3 regions of the Agrobacterium bohemicum genome follow, and region 2 is predicted to be linked to each of the others. Evidence: predicted binding sites of a transcription regulator. Region 2 holds the regulator's gene; each other region holds the start of a gene.
The links. The regulator LexA, encoded in region 2, represses DNA repair genes until DNA is damaged. The targets are predictions, from matches to a motif close to TGTTCNNNNTGTGTTCNG.
Positions count from the first base shown of each region.

Region 1: the regulator LexA is predicted to act here: its motif matches at 2,664-2,681, upstream of ATO67_RS12955 (DNA recombination protein RmuC).
Region 3: the regulator LexA is predicted to act here: its motif matches at 3,253-3,270, upstream of dinB (DNA polymerase IV).

Region 1 is NZ_KQ961029.1:156,050-161,095, forward strand. Features, by position in the region: gene ATO67_RS12935 (hypothetical protein) at 1-216, shown strand, start outside; gene truA (tRNA pseudouridine(38-40) synthase TruA) at 256-1,062, opposite strand; gene fmt (methionyl-tRNA formyltransferase) at 1,062-1,997, opposite strand; gene def (peptide deformylase) at 2,050-2,562, opposite strand; gene ATO67_RS12955 (DNA recombination protein RmuC) at 2,707-3,909, shown strand; gene ATO67_RS12960 (ribokinase) at 3,968-4,867, shown strand; gene trmB (tRNA (guanine(46)-N(7))-methyltransferase TrmB) at 4,875-5,046, opposite strand, start outside.
Region 2 is NZ_KQ961023.1:238,622-243,667, forward strand. Features, by position in the region: gene eno (phosphopyruvate hydratase) at 1-995, opposite strand, end outside; gene kdsA (3-deoxy-8-phosphooctulonate synthase) at 1,220-2,068, opposite strand; gene lexA (transcriptional repressor LexA) at 2,339-3,061, shown strand; gene ATO67_RS01165 (glutathione S-transferase family protein) at 3,446-4,123, shown strand; gene ATO67_RS01170 (ComEC/Rec2 family competence protein) at 4,219-5,046, opposite strand, start outside.
Region 3 is NZ_KQ961033.1:97,413-102,458, forward strand. Features, by position in the region: gene ATO67_RS17430 (hypothetical protein) at 1-53, opposite strand, end outside; gene ATO67_RS17435 (response regulator transcription factor) at 186-854, shown strand; gene ATO67_RS17440 (sensor histidine kinase) at 851-2,233, shown strand; gene ATO67_RS17445 (DUF4112 domain-containing protein) at 2,249-2,677, opposite strand; gene ATO67_RS17450 (hypothetical protein) at 2,832-3,140, opposite strand; gene dinB (DNA polymerase IV) at 3,308-4,387, shown strand; gene ATO67_RS17460 (hypothetical protein) at 4,475-4,717, shown strand; gene ATO67_RS17465 (hypothetical protein) at 4,751-5,046, opposite strand, start outside.

The sequences.
Region 1 (5,046 bases), on a different contig from region 2:
ATCCTCATAGCGCTGCTGGTCCCCTCCTTGCAGGGACTGATCGCGATCCTGTGGTTTTCGCTGCTGCTGACGCTCGTGTTCAGCTTTTCCCGTATCGTGAAGTTCTTTGTCCGCGAACAGCCACTGCTTGTCGCGGCGCTGGTCATGACGTTGCTCATTCCCGGCATGATTCTGTCGGAAGTGCTGCAACGCTTTCTCGGCGTCTATCCCAACTGATACTGGCCAGCCTGTTGCGCGACGCGCCGCAAGCGAAAATTATGACAGATAGACCCCGTCATTCTTCGTCTCCGGTCTGGGTTGCCGTGGCGGTATCACATCGGGATAGTCGACCTGCATGAAATAGAGCCCATCCGGCGGCGCGACCGGCCCGCAGGCCTTGCGGTCGCACGCCTCAAGCGCCGCCTTCACGTCTTCTGCCGTCATGCCACCATCGCCTGCCAGTTTCAGCGTTCCGGCAAATGAGCGAATCTGATTGTGCAGAAAGCTCTGTGCCGTCGCGCGTATCTCGATCAGATCGCCATCTCGTGTCACATCGAGCCGGTCGAGCGTTCTAACCGGGCTGTTGGCCTGGCAGTGAACGGAGCGGAAGGTGGTGAAATCATGCCGTCCGACCAGCATCTGGGCTGCGGCATGCATCGCCTCATGATCAAGGTCTTTCGATACCCACCAGGCACGCTTGTGCTCCAGCGCCAGCCGCGATTTGCGGCAGATGATGCGATAGAGGTAGTGACGGCGCAGCGCCGAAAATCGTGCGTCGAAATCCTCCGTCACAGCCTCCACGTTTAGAACCGAGACAGCCTCGCCAGCCATGGCCAGATGCGCGTTCAGCGCGTTGCGCAGTTTGTAAGGCTCCCAGGCGCGTGCGAGATCGACATGCACGACCTGACCCTTGGCGTGAACTCCGGAATCGGTGCGGCCTGCACCGCGAAAGCTGACGATCTCTTTGGTCAATGACAGCACAGCAGCTTCCAGGGCACCCTGCACAGAAGGGCCATTGGTCTGCAGCTGCCAGCCGAAATAGGGGGAACCGTCATATTCAACGGTCATGCGGAAGCGTGGCATCAGCCGAGCCTCGTTCCGACAACGACGGGAGTGCCGCGCAGAAAATCTTGCGCTAGCATCGGCTTGCCGCCTGCCTTTTGCAGACGCACCAGCCGCACCGCACCGCTGCCGCAGGCAATGGTCAAATCACCGTCCAGAACAGACCCTGCCTCGCCCATGCCGCTCGCCAGTTCGGTCTCCAGCACCTTCACACGCTCGGCCTTGCCGCCGATCTCCATTTCGAACCATGCGCCGGGAAACGGTGACAGGCCGCGAATGTGATTGTGCACATCGTGGCTGGACCAGGAAAAATTGATGCGGGTTTCGGCCTTGTCGATCTTGGCGGCATAGAGAACGCCTTCTTCCGCCTGCGGTGTCAGCGGCAGATCGCCATCTTCCAGCTTCAGCATCGCTTCGCGCATCAGCCGCGCACCCGCCAGCATCAGGCTGTCATGCAATTCGCCAGCCGTCATATTAGCGCCGATGGCAACACACGCGGTCAGCGCAACGGGGCCAGTATCCAGCCCCTTTTCCATCTGCATGACCATCATGCCGGTCTCGGCATCGCCCGCCATGATGGCGCGTTGAATGGGGGCGGCACCGCGCCAGCGCGGTAGCAGTGAGGCGTGACCGTTGTAACAGCCAAGACGAGTGCCGTTCAAAATGGCTTCAGGCAACAGCAGGCCATAGGCAACGACAACGGCGACATCTGCGTTGAAGTCTTTGAATTCCGCCCTGTCTTCCTCAGCCTTGAAATTCACAGGCGTGAGAACCGGTATGCCGAGCAGTTCGGCGGCCTGATGCAGAGGCGATTTCTGGAGATCTAGACCGCGACGACCGCCTGGACGAGGCGGTTGCGTATAAACGGCGGCGATTTCGTGTCCCGCATCGACCAGAGCGCGAAGCGTGGGAACCGAAAATTCCGGCGTTCCCATGAAAATGATGCGCAGTGCCATGCTCGCCCCCTGCCCCGTCGCCCGATCCGACAATCTCTAGAAGACAGTCAGATCAGATTTTTGCGCGGGCCGCCTTGGTGAATTTCTTGATGACCATATCCCGTTTCAAGCGGGAAATGTGGTCGATGAACAGAACACCGTTCAGATGGTCCATTTCATGTTGCAGGCAGGTAGCCAAAAGGCCATCGGCTTCCACCGTCTGCTTTTTACCGTCGCGGTCGATATAGGCGACTGTCAGTGCAGCAGGACGCTCCACTTCCGCGTAGTAGTCGGGAATGGACAGACAGCCCTCCTCGTAGACAGACACATCGTCCGACACTTTGAGGATTTCCGGGTTGATGAAAACGACCGGCTTGCGGTCTTCATCTTCGCGCGAGATATCGATCACCAGCATGCGGCGCGCCACGCCGATCTGAATTGCGGCGAGACCAATGCCCGGCGCATCATACATCGTGTCCAGCATGTCATCGGCCAGACGCGTAATCTCGGCATCCACCTGTTCGATGGGCTTGGATTGCTGGCGCAGCAAAGGATCAGGCAAAATAATAAGAGGTTTGATCGTCATGGCTTCCCCATAACGCATCTCATCTTTGGAGGAAACAAAAAATAAAGGCCGATATTAGCGACATGAGCAGGGCCAAACGAGACTCATTCACGCCCTTGAAATGTTCCTGTTTTGATCTGACGAATCGCAAGAATTCTGTTAGATTTGGCTATGAACATCGATCTCAATGCGCTTGGTACGACAGCTTTCAGTCTCGGCAGCCTCCACATATCGGTTGGCGCTCTTCTCTGCATCGTCATTTCGGGGTGTCTGGTGGCTGCTGCCTTCATGTGGCGTAAACCGCCGGTTCCCGATCAGTCGCGTGACGAAATCACCGAACTTCTGAGAACACAATCGGAACTGCATGGTCGCATCGCCGCCATGACTGAGACATTGAGTGCGCGCCAGAACGAGATGAGCCAGACGCTGAACGACCGACTGGATGGCATGTCACAGCGCATCGGCACCACTTTGACGGAGCAAACACGCTCGACGCATGAAAATCTCAGTAAGCTGCAGGAGCGGCTTGCTGTCATCGATGCGGCACAGGGCAATATTCAGGATCTGGCCAAGGATGTGATAGGCTTGCAGGCCATCCTCAACAACAAACAGACACGCGGAGCCTTCGGGCAGGCGCGCATGGAAGCGCTGATTGCCGACGCCCTGCCTTCCGGTTCCTACAGTTTGCAGCCGACCCTTTCGAACGGTTTCCGTCCTGATTGCACCATCAGAATGCCGAACAATGCGCCGCCACTGGTCATTGATGCCAAGTTTCCCCTGGAAGCCTGGAACGCGCTGAAAGCCGACGATGCGCCGGAGGCAAAGCGCGCTGCCACGCAGCAGTTTCGTCGCGACATGGAGGTGCATATTCGCGATGTCGCCGAGAAGTATCTGATCTCCGGCGAAACGCAGGATACTGCTTTCATCTTCGTGCCGTCAGAATCGATTTTTGCCGATATTCACCAGCACTTCGAAAATCTCGTCCAGCGCGCACACCGGTCCCGCGTCGTCATCGTATCACCTTCACTGTTGATGCTCTCCGTTCAGGTCATACAGTCGGTTCTCAAAGACCAGCTTATGCGCGAACAGGCGCATCTTATTCAGGGCGAAGTCGCGATGCTGATGGACGATGTACGGCGTCTCGATGACAGAACGCGCAAGTTACAGGCGCATTTCGGACTGGCTCAAAAAGACGTGGACATGATGCTGACCTCCTCGGAAAAAGTTCTGGCGCGTGGGATAAAAATCGAGAGCCTGGATTTTTCGCTGTCTCAAAAAGAAATTGCTCGCTCCGAGGCAGAGCAATTACGCCGCATATCGGACGGGCGCCCGGGTGCCGCCAAACTGCGAGTGGTTGACGACGAGTGATCCACCCGGCAAAGTCCGGCTCTGTTTTGTATCGCTACCCTTTTATGGAATCACCCGCATGATCACAGTTTTTGGGTCCATCAACATGGATCTCGTCGCCATCTCCGAGCGCCTGCCCAAGCCTGGCGAAACGGTCACTGGAAAATCCTTTTCCACAGCGGCTGGCGGCAAGGGAGCAAACCAGGCGCTGGCCGCGAAACGTGCCGGTGCGATCGTGAAAATGGCAGGCGCCGTGGGTGACGACGCGTTTGCCGCACCCGCGCTGACGCTTCTTCGTGATGCGCGGACCGATCTGTCCTTGGTGAAAAGTGTTGCCGTGCCGACAGGCACCGCCGTCATTCTTATCGGCGAGGGCGGCGAGAACATGATCTCGGTCATTCCCGCCGCCAATGGAGAAGTCAACGTTGCGGATGCCGAGCGTGCTGTTTCTGAAATGGCGACCGGTGATATTCTGATGCTGCAATTGGAAATTCCAGCCGATGCCATCGAGGCCGCCCTGAAAGCAGCCAAGGCAAAACGTATCACTACGATCATCAACACGGCGCCTTTGACATCACAGGCTCAACACCTCTCACGGCTTTCCGATATCGTCATCGCCAACGAAACCGAATTCGAGCTTTTGATCGGAAAAAACGGCCTTTCACCAGAACAGAGGGAAACAGAGCTTTCGACGCGCCATGGGGAGACAGGTCAGACCTTTATCGTCACGCTGGGTGCAGAGGGCGTGATCGCTATCCGCAACGGCAAGCTCTTTAAGGCCACAGGCCTTAAAATCGAACCTGTCGATACCGTCGGCGCTGGCGATACGTTCTGTGGTTATCTGGCTGCAAGCCTCGACGCCGGTCTGGATTTCGAGTTAGCGCTTCGCCGGGCAGCCGTCGCCGGTTCGCTGGCCTGCACCCGTGAAGGTGCGCAGCCATCCATTCCTGTTGCATCCGAAGTGGAAGCAAAGGTCTGAACCATTATCAGGTACGGATGAAAGTGAGATAGGCGGAACTGCGACCTTCACGCTTCGCCTTGTTCTCGTATCGGGTACCCGGCCATGTATCGAAAGGTGTCGACCAGTCTGCTGAGATTTCTGCAGTCCACTTAAATCCGCCGTGGTGGGCGCAATGTTGAAGCGTCCAGTTAACATAG
Region 2 (5,046 bases):
GAGTTGGCAACGCCCATCTTGATACCGTCACGAAGGCGCGCGGAGTTGGTGACGAAAAGATCGTCGCCTACGAGCTGAACCTTGGAACCGATCTTGTCGGTCAGGTACTTCCAGCCGTCCCAATCGTCTTCGGCCATGCCGTCTTCGATGGAGATGATCGGGTATTTGGCTGCCAGTTCAGCGAGGTAATCCGCCATGGCTTCAGGTTCCAGCGTACGGCCTTCGCCTTCCATCTCATACTTGCCGTTCTTGAAAAATTCAGTCGAAGCGCAATCGAGAGCAAGTGCGACGTCGTCGCCTGGCTTGTAGCCAGCTTTTTCAACAGACTTCATGATGAAATCGAGCGCTTCAGGGGCGCTTTTCAGACCTGGAGCGAAACCGCCTTCATCACCGACGTTCGTATTGAAACCCTGAGCCGACAGTTCCTTTTTCAGTACATGGAAGATTTCCGCGCCGATTCGCACAGCGTCACGGATATTTTCCGCGCCGACCGGCATGATCATGAATTCTTGGAAATCGATCGGGTTGTCGGCATGCGCGCCGCCATTGATGATGTTCATCATCGGAACCGGCAGCAGATGCGCATTTGGGCCACCAACGTAGCGGTAGAGCGGCAGGCCAGTTGTTTCGGCTGCAGCCTTGGCAACAGCGAGCGACACGCCGAGAATGGCGTTGGCGCCGAGGCGAGACTTGTTCGGTGTGCCATCCAGTTCGATCAGAGTGTTATCGACATGAATCTGGCTTTCGGCATCGAAACCACCAAGAACGTCGAAGATTTCCGTGTTGACGGCCTCAACTGCCTTCTCGACACCTTTACCGAGGTAACGCTTGCCACCATCGCGCAACTCAACGGCTTCATGCGCACCTGTCGAGGCACCCGATGGAACGGCCGCACGGCCGAAGGAGCCGTCTTCCAGATAGACATCGACTTCAACAGTCGGGTTACCACGGCTGTCGAGGATTTCGCGTGCGATGATGTCGGTAATGGCTGTCATGATCTCTCCCTTGGGACTGGAACAGTTTTTTCAGCTGCCTGTCTTAAAGCGCATCCCGAACACTGTGAAGCGCTTTTCGGATTGGCTGCGCGATAAAACCGGTCGCCAGAGCTGCGAGTCGATTGAATGTCTTCAGTTGCTGTAGACGATGCAAAAGAAATTACAATGACAGCGCCCACTCAATGTGCCGGTTTTAGATAAAGGCCGATTGGGGCCAAAACCGGTCAGGCGGCTTTGGCGATGTCGTCGAAGGCCAACAGCTTCTCAAGAAGCTTCGGCATATCCTTCAAGTGAACCATGTTGGGTCCATCTGACGGAGCGTTGTCCGGATCTTCGTGCGTTTCAACAAAAAGACCCGCGATACCGACCGCGACAGCCGCCCGGGACAGCGTTTCCACGAACTCACGCTGACCACCGGTCGACCCACCCTGCCCGCCCGGTTGCTGTACGGAGTGGGTCGCATCAAAAACGACGGGCGCGCCAAGCGATGCCATGATTGGAAGTGAACGCATGTCGGACACGAGTGTGTTGTAACCGAAGGACGCGCCACGTTCACACAGGAGAACGTTCGGGTTTCCGCTTTCATTCAGCTTCGCCAGCACGTTCTTCATGTCCCATGGCGCCAGAAACTGGCCTTTTTTGACGTTTATGACGCGACCGGTTTTCGCGGCCGCGACAAGGAGGTCAGTCTGACGACTGAGGAAAGCCGGAATCTGTAGAATATCAACCACCGGCGCAACGATGCCGCACTGCTCTTCCGTATGAATGTCCGACAGCACGGGAAAACCAAACTGCGTCTTCAGCTCAGCAAAAATCTCCAACGCCTTATCGATGCCGATGCCGCGTTGGCCGGAAAGCGACGTACGATTGGCCTTATCGAAAGACGATTTGTAGACTAGCCCGATCCCAAGCCTGCTGCATAGTTCCGCGAGCGTTTCTGCAATCATGAACGCGTGGTCGCGGCTCTCCATCTGACACGGTCCGGCGATCAGCGAGAAACGTTCGGTATTGGCAAACGACACCGCCTTGGAGCCCTGCCCCGCCACAACTTTCAGATTGTTCGTCACACTCATCGTCTTCCCTCAGCATATAGCGGACGGTCTCGATGGCGTGCCACCGAAATAATCCCAAATCTGTATTGGGCATGCACTTAGCAGCAAGCTGTGCCGGAGTCACTGTCGAGGATATTCATGACGACTCCGGAATACGAATTTAATCATCCGAAAACGCTTAAATGAATTTGACGGAATTTTAAGGGATTGCAGAACACATATGGAACATATAGTGTTCGTTCTGTATTTGTTTCACGAATCTCCGCCTCGAATCTCCAAGGGTGTTTCTTCATGCTCACGCGCAAACAGCAGGAATTGCTTTTATTCATTCATGAGAGAATGAAGGAGTCTGGCGTGCCTCCATCTTTCGATGAAATGAAGGATGCACTCGACCTAGCTTCGAAGTCAGGCATCCATCGGTTGATCACCGCCTTGGAAGAACGTGGTTTTATTCGCCGGCTACCGAATAGAGCCCGCGCATTGGAAGTTATCAAACTTCCCGAATCATACTCTCCTCGAGCTAAACCGCAGCGTGGCTTTTCTCCGAGCGTTATCGAAGGTAGTCTGGGCAAGTCGAAGCCAGCGGAGCCAATAGCGCGTCCCGTTGCCACCAACGACAGCCTGTCCAATGCCGTGAGTGTCCCTGTGATGGGCAGAATCGCTGCTGGCGTGCCTATTTCTGCGATCCAGAACAACACCCACGACGTTGTCGTTCCGATGGATATGCTGGGCTCGGGCGAACATTATGCACTGGAAGTCAAAGGCGATTCGATGATCGAAGCCGGGATTTTCGACGGCGATACCGTTATCATTCGCGACGTAAACACCGCAAATCCGGGCGATATCGTCGTCGCTCTGGTCGACGATGAAGAAGCGACCTTAAAGCGGTTTCGGCGCAAAGGTGCATCTATCGCACTAGAGGCTGCAAACCCTGCCTACGAGACCCGCATTTTCGGGCCTGACAGAGTAAAAATTCAAGGCAAACTCGTTGGACTGATCCGCCGGTACCATTAAGAGTGTAAAGGCAAGCTTGAGCCTGATTTGCCCTTTTTTAACTTCAATCGAGCGGCTCCGTTTATCGTCATTATGATTAGGCGCCCAGCGACGGGTCGTGGCCGCGTTCAGCAATTCATTACAGCAACAAAACTTCTTTTTTTGTCTTCGGCGGCCTCCAACTTGTTATCCGGGTAATCATTTTTTAGATTGGCGACTGGAGTTCGATGGTCTTTGCCGAATTGGCAAGATGATTGGTAGCCCTCGCTTAATTGACTCTTTTGAAATTTGCTTTGAGTACAACCGAGGCTGTCCATCAAATAGTTTGATAAGCGTCATCGTCTCGACCGTCTGGATCATGCGGTATTCTCGCGCTAGGCATGCTGGGTAACGAGGGGAAATGCCATGTATGATCTTTATATAGCCAATAAGAATTATTCTTCGTGGTCGCTGCGACCTTGGGTTTTGATGAAAGAACTTGGGATTGCGTTTGACGAAAAGCTCGTGAAGTTTGGAACATCGAACGACAATTTTCTGGATTTCTCTCCTACAGGCAAGGTTCCATGTCTTGTCGAAGATGACCTAACTGTTTGGGATACGCTCGCAATCGCAGAATATTTGGCAGAACGCCACGATGGTGTATGGGCATCCGACGTCAAAGCGCGCGCATGGTCTCGCTCGGCCTCTGCCGAAATGCACTCCGGCTTTCAGAGCCTGCGCAATGAACACCCGATGACCGTCGGCTTGCGTATTCGTCCATCGGCAATCAATGAGCCTTTAATGAAGGACATTTTACGTATCGATGCGTTGTGGCGGCAAGGTCTGTCCTCGTTTGGAGGCCCATTTCTGGCGGGAGAGAAATTCACCGCTGTTGATGCGTTTTATTGCCCGGTCGCGTTCCGTTTCCAAACCTATAACACGCCGCTGTCGGTGGAAGCAGACGCCTATAAAAACCGGCTACTTTCACTACCTGCGATGCAGGAATGGCAAGACGCAGCCTTGCTGGAAACATGGCGGGATGCTGGCCACGAAGCTGAGGCCGGGGCAGTCGGAGAGTGGACGGAAGATCTGCGCGCAGAATAACGCAGAGGCGAACGCAGCTTTTTAGCATGGGTTACGGAAGACGGTGTCGACTGCGGCACGTAGCAGTTACACCCCCCCGTTTCTCCGTCAACGCGCTAAGGTTGGCGAGACAACATCTGCTCAATGTGAGCTGGAAGCTTTTGAGTGAACTCTCTGCTGCGCCAGTCGTAGCTGCGATGCATGCTCCATGAGCGGTTCTGACCATGCATCGCAGCACTTGCCCTCGCAACGGGTTCACCTTTGAAACCAAGCCAGATTTCCATGGAGCCGGTGCGTCGCAATGTTTCTTGAGTGATCAGAACTGCACCGGATCGACACGTCTCTAAGGATGTCCTGCGTGTGATAACGACGACGTCGGCAACATCGCATGCCGTGCCAGTCAGCGCCGTGTTGGAGACCACGGCGACAGTTACGCCGGTGCTCGACTTTCCCGCGCACCACATGTCTTTGCGGCAGGTGAAAATATTCATGTCTGCCGATGCTGCCTGCATCTCCTTCTTCATCTTCGATTTATCGAGGTCGGTCAGGCCGATAACACGGGATGATGAAGCATCGGTTCCAACACCATCGTCACCATCAGGTGACGTCAAACGCTCCAGCATTTTCGGCGGAATGTGACGCCCCGGTAGAGGCACCGCTCTTTCCCATTGCTCATAGACAAAACCGGAGGCGCGGGATTTGGTGGTCGCAACAGTGTCTTTAGACGTCAATGCCACAAGAGAACCGTCTTCGAAGATCAGCAGATCCGGCTTGTTGCGCGCCTGCTCCGTTACGAGTATGACGAACCCCGCTATTATGAATGGCAAGCCTATCAGGGCAAGCCGTGTCCGTAGAAGCGCCAAGAGCAGAAAGCCAGTGGTCGAGACGGCCAGAAACCACCCGTTCTGGCGTCCAATCGTCGCGTCTCCTCCCCAGCTAGACAC
Region 3 (5,046 bases), on a different contig from region 2:
GCCGGTGCCGAAGCAGGATCGGTGTGCTCGTGGGTCTGATTTTCAGTATTCATTTCAGTGCTCCTTTTGAATGACAAGCACAAACTAACTCAACCATACCCACACCCTGCTGAACCTTCCTGTTCAGTTTGAGTTAAGCTGATATCCATAAGTTTCTGGCATTTCTTCCATTTGAAAGTCCCCTCATGCGCGTGTTGCTCGTAGAAGATGATGCAGATCTCGGCAGCAGGATAGCCAGCGCACTTCGGCTCGAAAACTTCGTCGTCGATATAGCCCGCGACGGCGAAGATGCCCTGCACGCCGGACTGACGGAGTTGTTCGACGTTGCCATTCTCGACCTCGGTCTGCCGAAAATCGACGGCATCTCGGTTCTGAAAGGCTGGCGAGAGAGCGAGCGCAACCTGCCCGTTCTGGTTCTGACAGCCCGCGATGGATGGCCGGACAAGGTCGCAAGCTTCAAGGCGGGTGCGGATGATTTTCTGCCCAAGCCATTCAAGGTCGAAGAACTGGTGCTCAGGCTTCGGGCGCTGGTGCGCCGCGCTGCTGGCTACGCCTCGGCAAGGCTGAATTGCGGGCCTCTTGTTTTCGATGCGCAACTGGGCACGTTTGAACTTGATGGTCTTCCCTTGAAGCTGACGGCTCTGGAATGGCGCGTTCTGTCCTGCTTGATCCTGCGAAAGGAAACCGTGGTGGACCGGCGCGAACTCAACGAACGCGTTTATGAAGGAGACGCGGAAGTGGACTCCAATTCCATGGAGGTCATCATCGCCCGGCTGCGCAAAAAGATAGGAGCCGAGCGGATCGAAACCGTTAGAGGGCGTGGCTATATGCTAACGGCTGCGGTGACGTCGTGAAGCCGATGAAACTGCGCGCCCCGAAATCGCTGGCGAGACGACTGCTATTGTTTTCAGGGTTCTTCGTCACCGCAGCGCTTGTTGTCGCGTCCGTCATCCTTTGGCTGGCGCTTAAGAATGTCGTGCGTGAACAAATAGACCAGCGTCTGGACACGCAAATAGGCGCACTCGCAAATGCCGTGCAGCCACTTGCGAGTGGCCAGCTTTCACTTTCCACACCGATGGATGCTCCTCCGTTTGATCGGAGCGGATCAGGATGGTACTGGCAGATCGATTCAAATGGACACCGTCTGACGTCTGGCTCACTCGCGCAAAGCGCCATAGACGCTCCGCCCCCCCGTCAGAGCTTGAAGCACATGCTGACGGGCATGGCGTCACCCGGAGAAGCCCGAGATGAACACGGGAAAACGCTCTATACCCGCCAGATAACACGCAGCATCAACGGCACCATGATGACCATCACAGCAACGGCACCCTCCGGCGCGTTGATCGACCCGGCGGTCAGAGCATTGTCATGGCTGATACCCTGCATGCTGTTACTGGGCATCGTTCTATTGTTCGGGACGCTGTGGCAAATTCGGTTTGGCTTGCGCCCACTTGGAACGATGGTCGCGGATATCGATGCCATCAACCGTGGCGAACTGGCGCGCCTGCCACCACAACTCTCTCCAGAGCTTTCTCCGCTATCGACCAAGACGAACGCTCTCCTCGCGGCAAACGAAGAGCGCCTTATCGCCACGCGCATGCAATTTGCCAATCTCGCACACGGGCTTAAAACCCCGGTCGCGAGCCTTTTACTGGCCTTGAATGATAGCAATGATCCAGACGGCACTTTGCGAGATCTCGGCCAACGTATCGATCACAGGATCAAGCACCACCTAAGCTCAACGCGCCAGGCCATGGCGACGAGCGGGAGCACGGCAAGCGCCAACGTAGCCGATACCGTCACGAATTTGCACTTGGCAATCAGCTCCATCCATGCGGAAAAGACTGTCCGGTTCGAGACCGTCATCGACAGCGAATTGAGGGTCGCCTGCGACGATAACGACCTTGAAGAAATGTTGGGAAACCTGATCGAAAACGCCTTCAAGTGGACATCCTCCACCGTAAAGGTGACTGCTGTAAGAGACAAAGCGACCCTGCGCATTACTATCGAGGACGACGGACCGGGCATCCCTGTCGATCGGATGGAGGCGGTTTTGCTTCCGGGCGTCAGAGAAGACGAGCGCATCTCTGGCACTGGCTTCGGACTGACCATCACCAACGAACTCGCCGAACTCGATAGCGGTTCTCTCACACTGGAACGCAATTCTCCGCAGGGCTTAAGAGCGATCCTCGTTCTGCCTGCGGCGATACCCTCTCGGTCATCGACGGCTTGAACCAGCGTTCAGAATTCACCGCTTCCGTTTCAACTCGTCCTGCTGAATACCGAAGTGATCTATAATCATATCGACGTTCCGGCGGTGTGACTTGAAATAGACGTCGAACAGATCCCCGACGAGCGGCACGCTGCCGACGACAGCATCCAGGCCAATATTACCCACCATGCGCGCAAGCTTGTCACGCGGAACGCCAAGGCGGCGGGCTTCGTTGACGATATACAAACCAACCATCGCCCCAGCACCATCTCCAACAAGCGGCATCAGACCTAGGATGGAGTCGGCACCAAAACGGATGCGCGTACCCGGTATTCCGATAGCCGTATCCATCAGGCGAGCAATGCCGGACAGCCGACGCAATCTCCGAATGCGCTCCGCACTATCGGTGAAATCGCTTGCTGTCCCTGTTGCAGCGCCATCTGCATTCCAAGTTTTTGCGGCCATGATGCACTCCAACCCGAGAGATAAAAGTATTTACGCTATAAATGAATGGGGACGCGGACGGTTGCGTTCAAGGGATACCGCGCAGATGGTAGGGGACCAATGAATGCACACGGCCCGTCAACTGGGGCCGTGTTAACAGAAACCCCACAGCATTTCAGCCTGCTGAAACGCGGATCGCGCCCGCCTCGCCCAGACTGCGTTGTACAGCCGCGACATCGTTGGCGGAAATATCGGCGGACACTTCGATTTCGCCAGCAAGCGGTGCGTCTTGCCGCGCATTATCGTTGGCGGACACATCACCTCCAGACTGCGAAACACCAACTGTGTTCTCAGCCGTTGTGGATTGGATGAAGATGTCAGATCGCGATATCCCGTGTTGCTGAACCAGATGCTCAACCGCAAGGTCTGCCGCCGCACGCGTTTCGAAAAGCGCTTTCATTGTCGTTGTGCTGTCGTCGGCCATAGGTTTCTCCTGTTTTGAGTATCAATATAGGCATACTCACTCGAGACCGGAGAGTTCCGTTCGACGCCGCACGAAAGAGCGACAGCACTGGAAATTTGCATAAAAGCTGGTATGTTCTCTTTTTGTTTCGATTTCACCTTGAGGGGAGGCGTTAGGAGATGGATGTCATGGCCCAGCCTCCGGTTCGAAAAATTATTCACGTTGATATGGATGCCTTCTACGCATCGGTGGAACAGCGGGATAATCCTGCCCTTCGAGGCCTGCCGTTGGCCGTTGGCGGGTCGGCAGCGCGCGGTGTCGTGGCTGCGGCAAGTTACGAGGCCAGAACTTTCGGTGTGCATTCGGCAATGCCTTCAGTGACTGCAAAGCGCAAGTGCCCAGATTTGATTTTCGTGCCGCCTCGCTTCGACGTCTACCGGCAGGTTTCGCATCAAATCCGTGAAATCTTTGCCGAATATACGCCATTGATCGAACCGCTTTCGCTGGACGAGGCTTATCTTGATGTGACTGAAAACCTGAAAGGCATGGAAATCGCGACCGAGATCGCGCTTGAAATTCGTGCAAAGATCAAGGTCGTCACAGGTCTCAATGCCTCAGCTGGCATCTCCTACAACAAGTTTCTTGCCAAGATGGCGAGCGACCTGAACAAGCCTAACGGTCAGGCTGTTATTACGCCTAAAAACGGGCCAGGCTTTGTCGAGTCTCTTGCCGTCAAGAAATTCCATGGCGTTGGGCCAGCGACGGCTGAGCGGATGAAAAATCACGGCATCGAAACCGGCCTTGATCTGAAGTCGAAACCATTGAGCTTTTTGCAGCAGCATTTCGGCAAGTCTGGCGCATATTTCTACGGCATCGCCCGTGGCATCGACGAACGACAGGTGAAAGCCGACCGTATCCGCAAATCGGTGGGCGCCGAAGACACGTTCGCTGAGGATATCGGTGATCTCGATCGAGCCAAAGCGGAGCTAAAACCACTGGTAGAAAAAGTGCGGCGCTATTGCGAGGCGCATGATATCGCCGCAAAAACGGTCACCGTTAAAATCAAATACTCCGATTTCAGCCAGGCGACACGCAGCAAGACAGTATCCGAACCGATTTCCGATGCCGGGATTATCACGGAGATCGCAGAGGTTCTGCTGGCGTCCGTGTTTCCATTCAAGCGTTCAGTGAGGCTTCTGGGCGTTACCCTTTCCTCACTCAACAGCCAGCAAACATTCCAAGAGCCGCAGCTTGCTCTCAAACTATGATTATTTTTTCGGGAACAACAGGTGTCACTTGCTGTTCGCTCAGGAGTGCAGACAAATCCTCGCGAAACAGCTCAAAGGAGACACGTGATGACACCGCAAAAAGACGTTAAGGGTTCTGTGGAAGACATTCACGACGATGCCAAAGGGCAATATACCAAAGGTTTGAAGCACAGCGATAATAATGGAGTGGACAGCGCCAAGCCGCGGGTGATTACCGGATCAGACGATGCGACCATGCATAAAACGCCTCCCGGAAAGAAACCGATCAAGAAAGAATGGGATGTGAATTATGATGAGCGGGAGACGAACGAGGGAGATTTTCGCGGATAACTCGCTAAATCTCCCTGTTTCCCAATCGCTGAATCAATGCCTGCGCGTCGATCCAAACGCGAATCCGAGCAAAGCAGCGAGGCCGAGTGATGCAATTGGGTGTTGATCTATGAGACGCCGCGCTGATCGAACAGTCTTTTCGGGCGCTGCCACAAGGTTGGTCGAGAGCGTGTCGCCTGCACGGTATGAAAGGCTTTCCACTTCTCCGCGTATGGCCTTCAGTTCATCAGTCACAGAACTGCCAAACCCGGCGTCCCTCTCCGCCACATACCTCAAAGCATCCTCGACCAGCGGCGCATCGGGCTTGGACGCAAAATCCGTTTCATCAG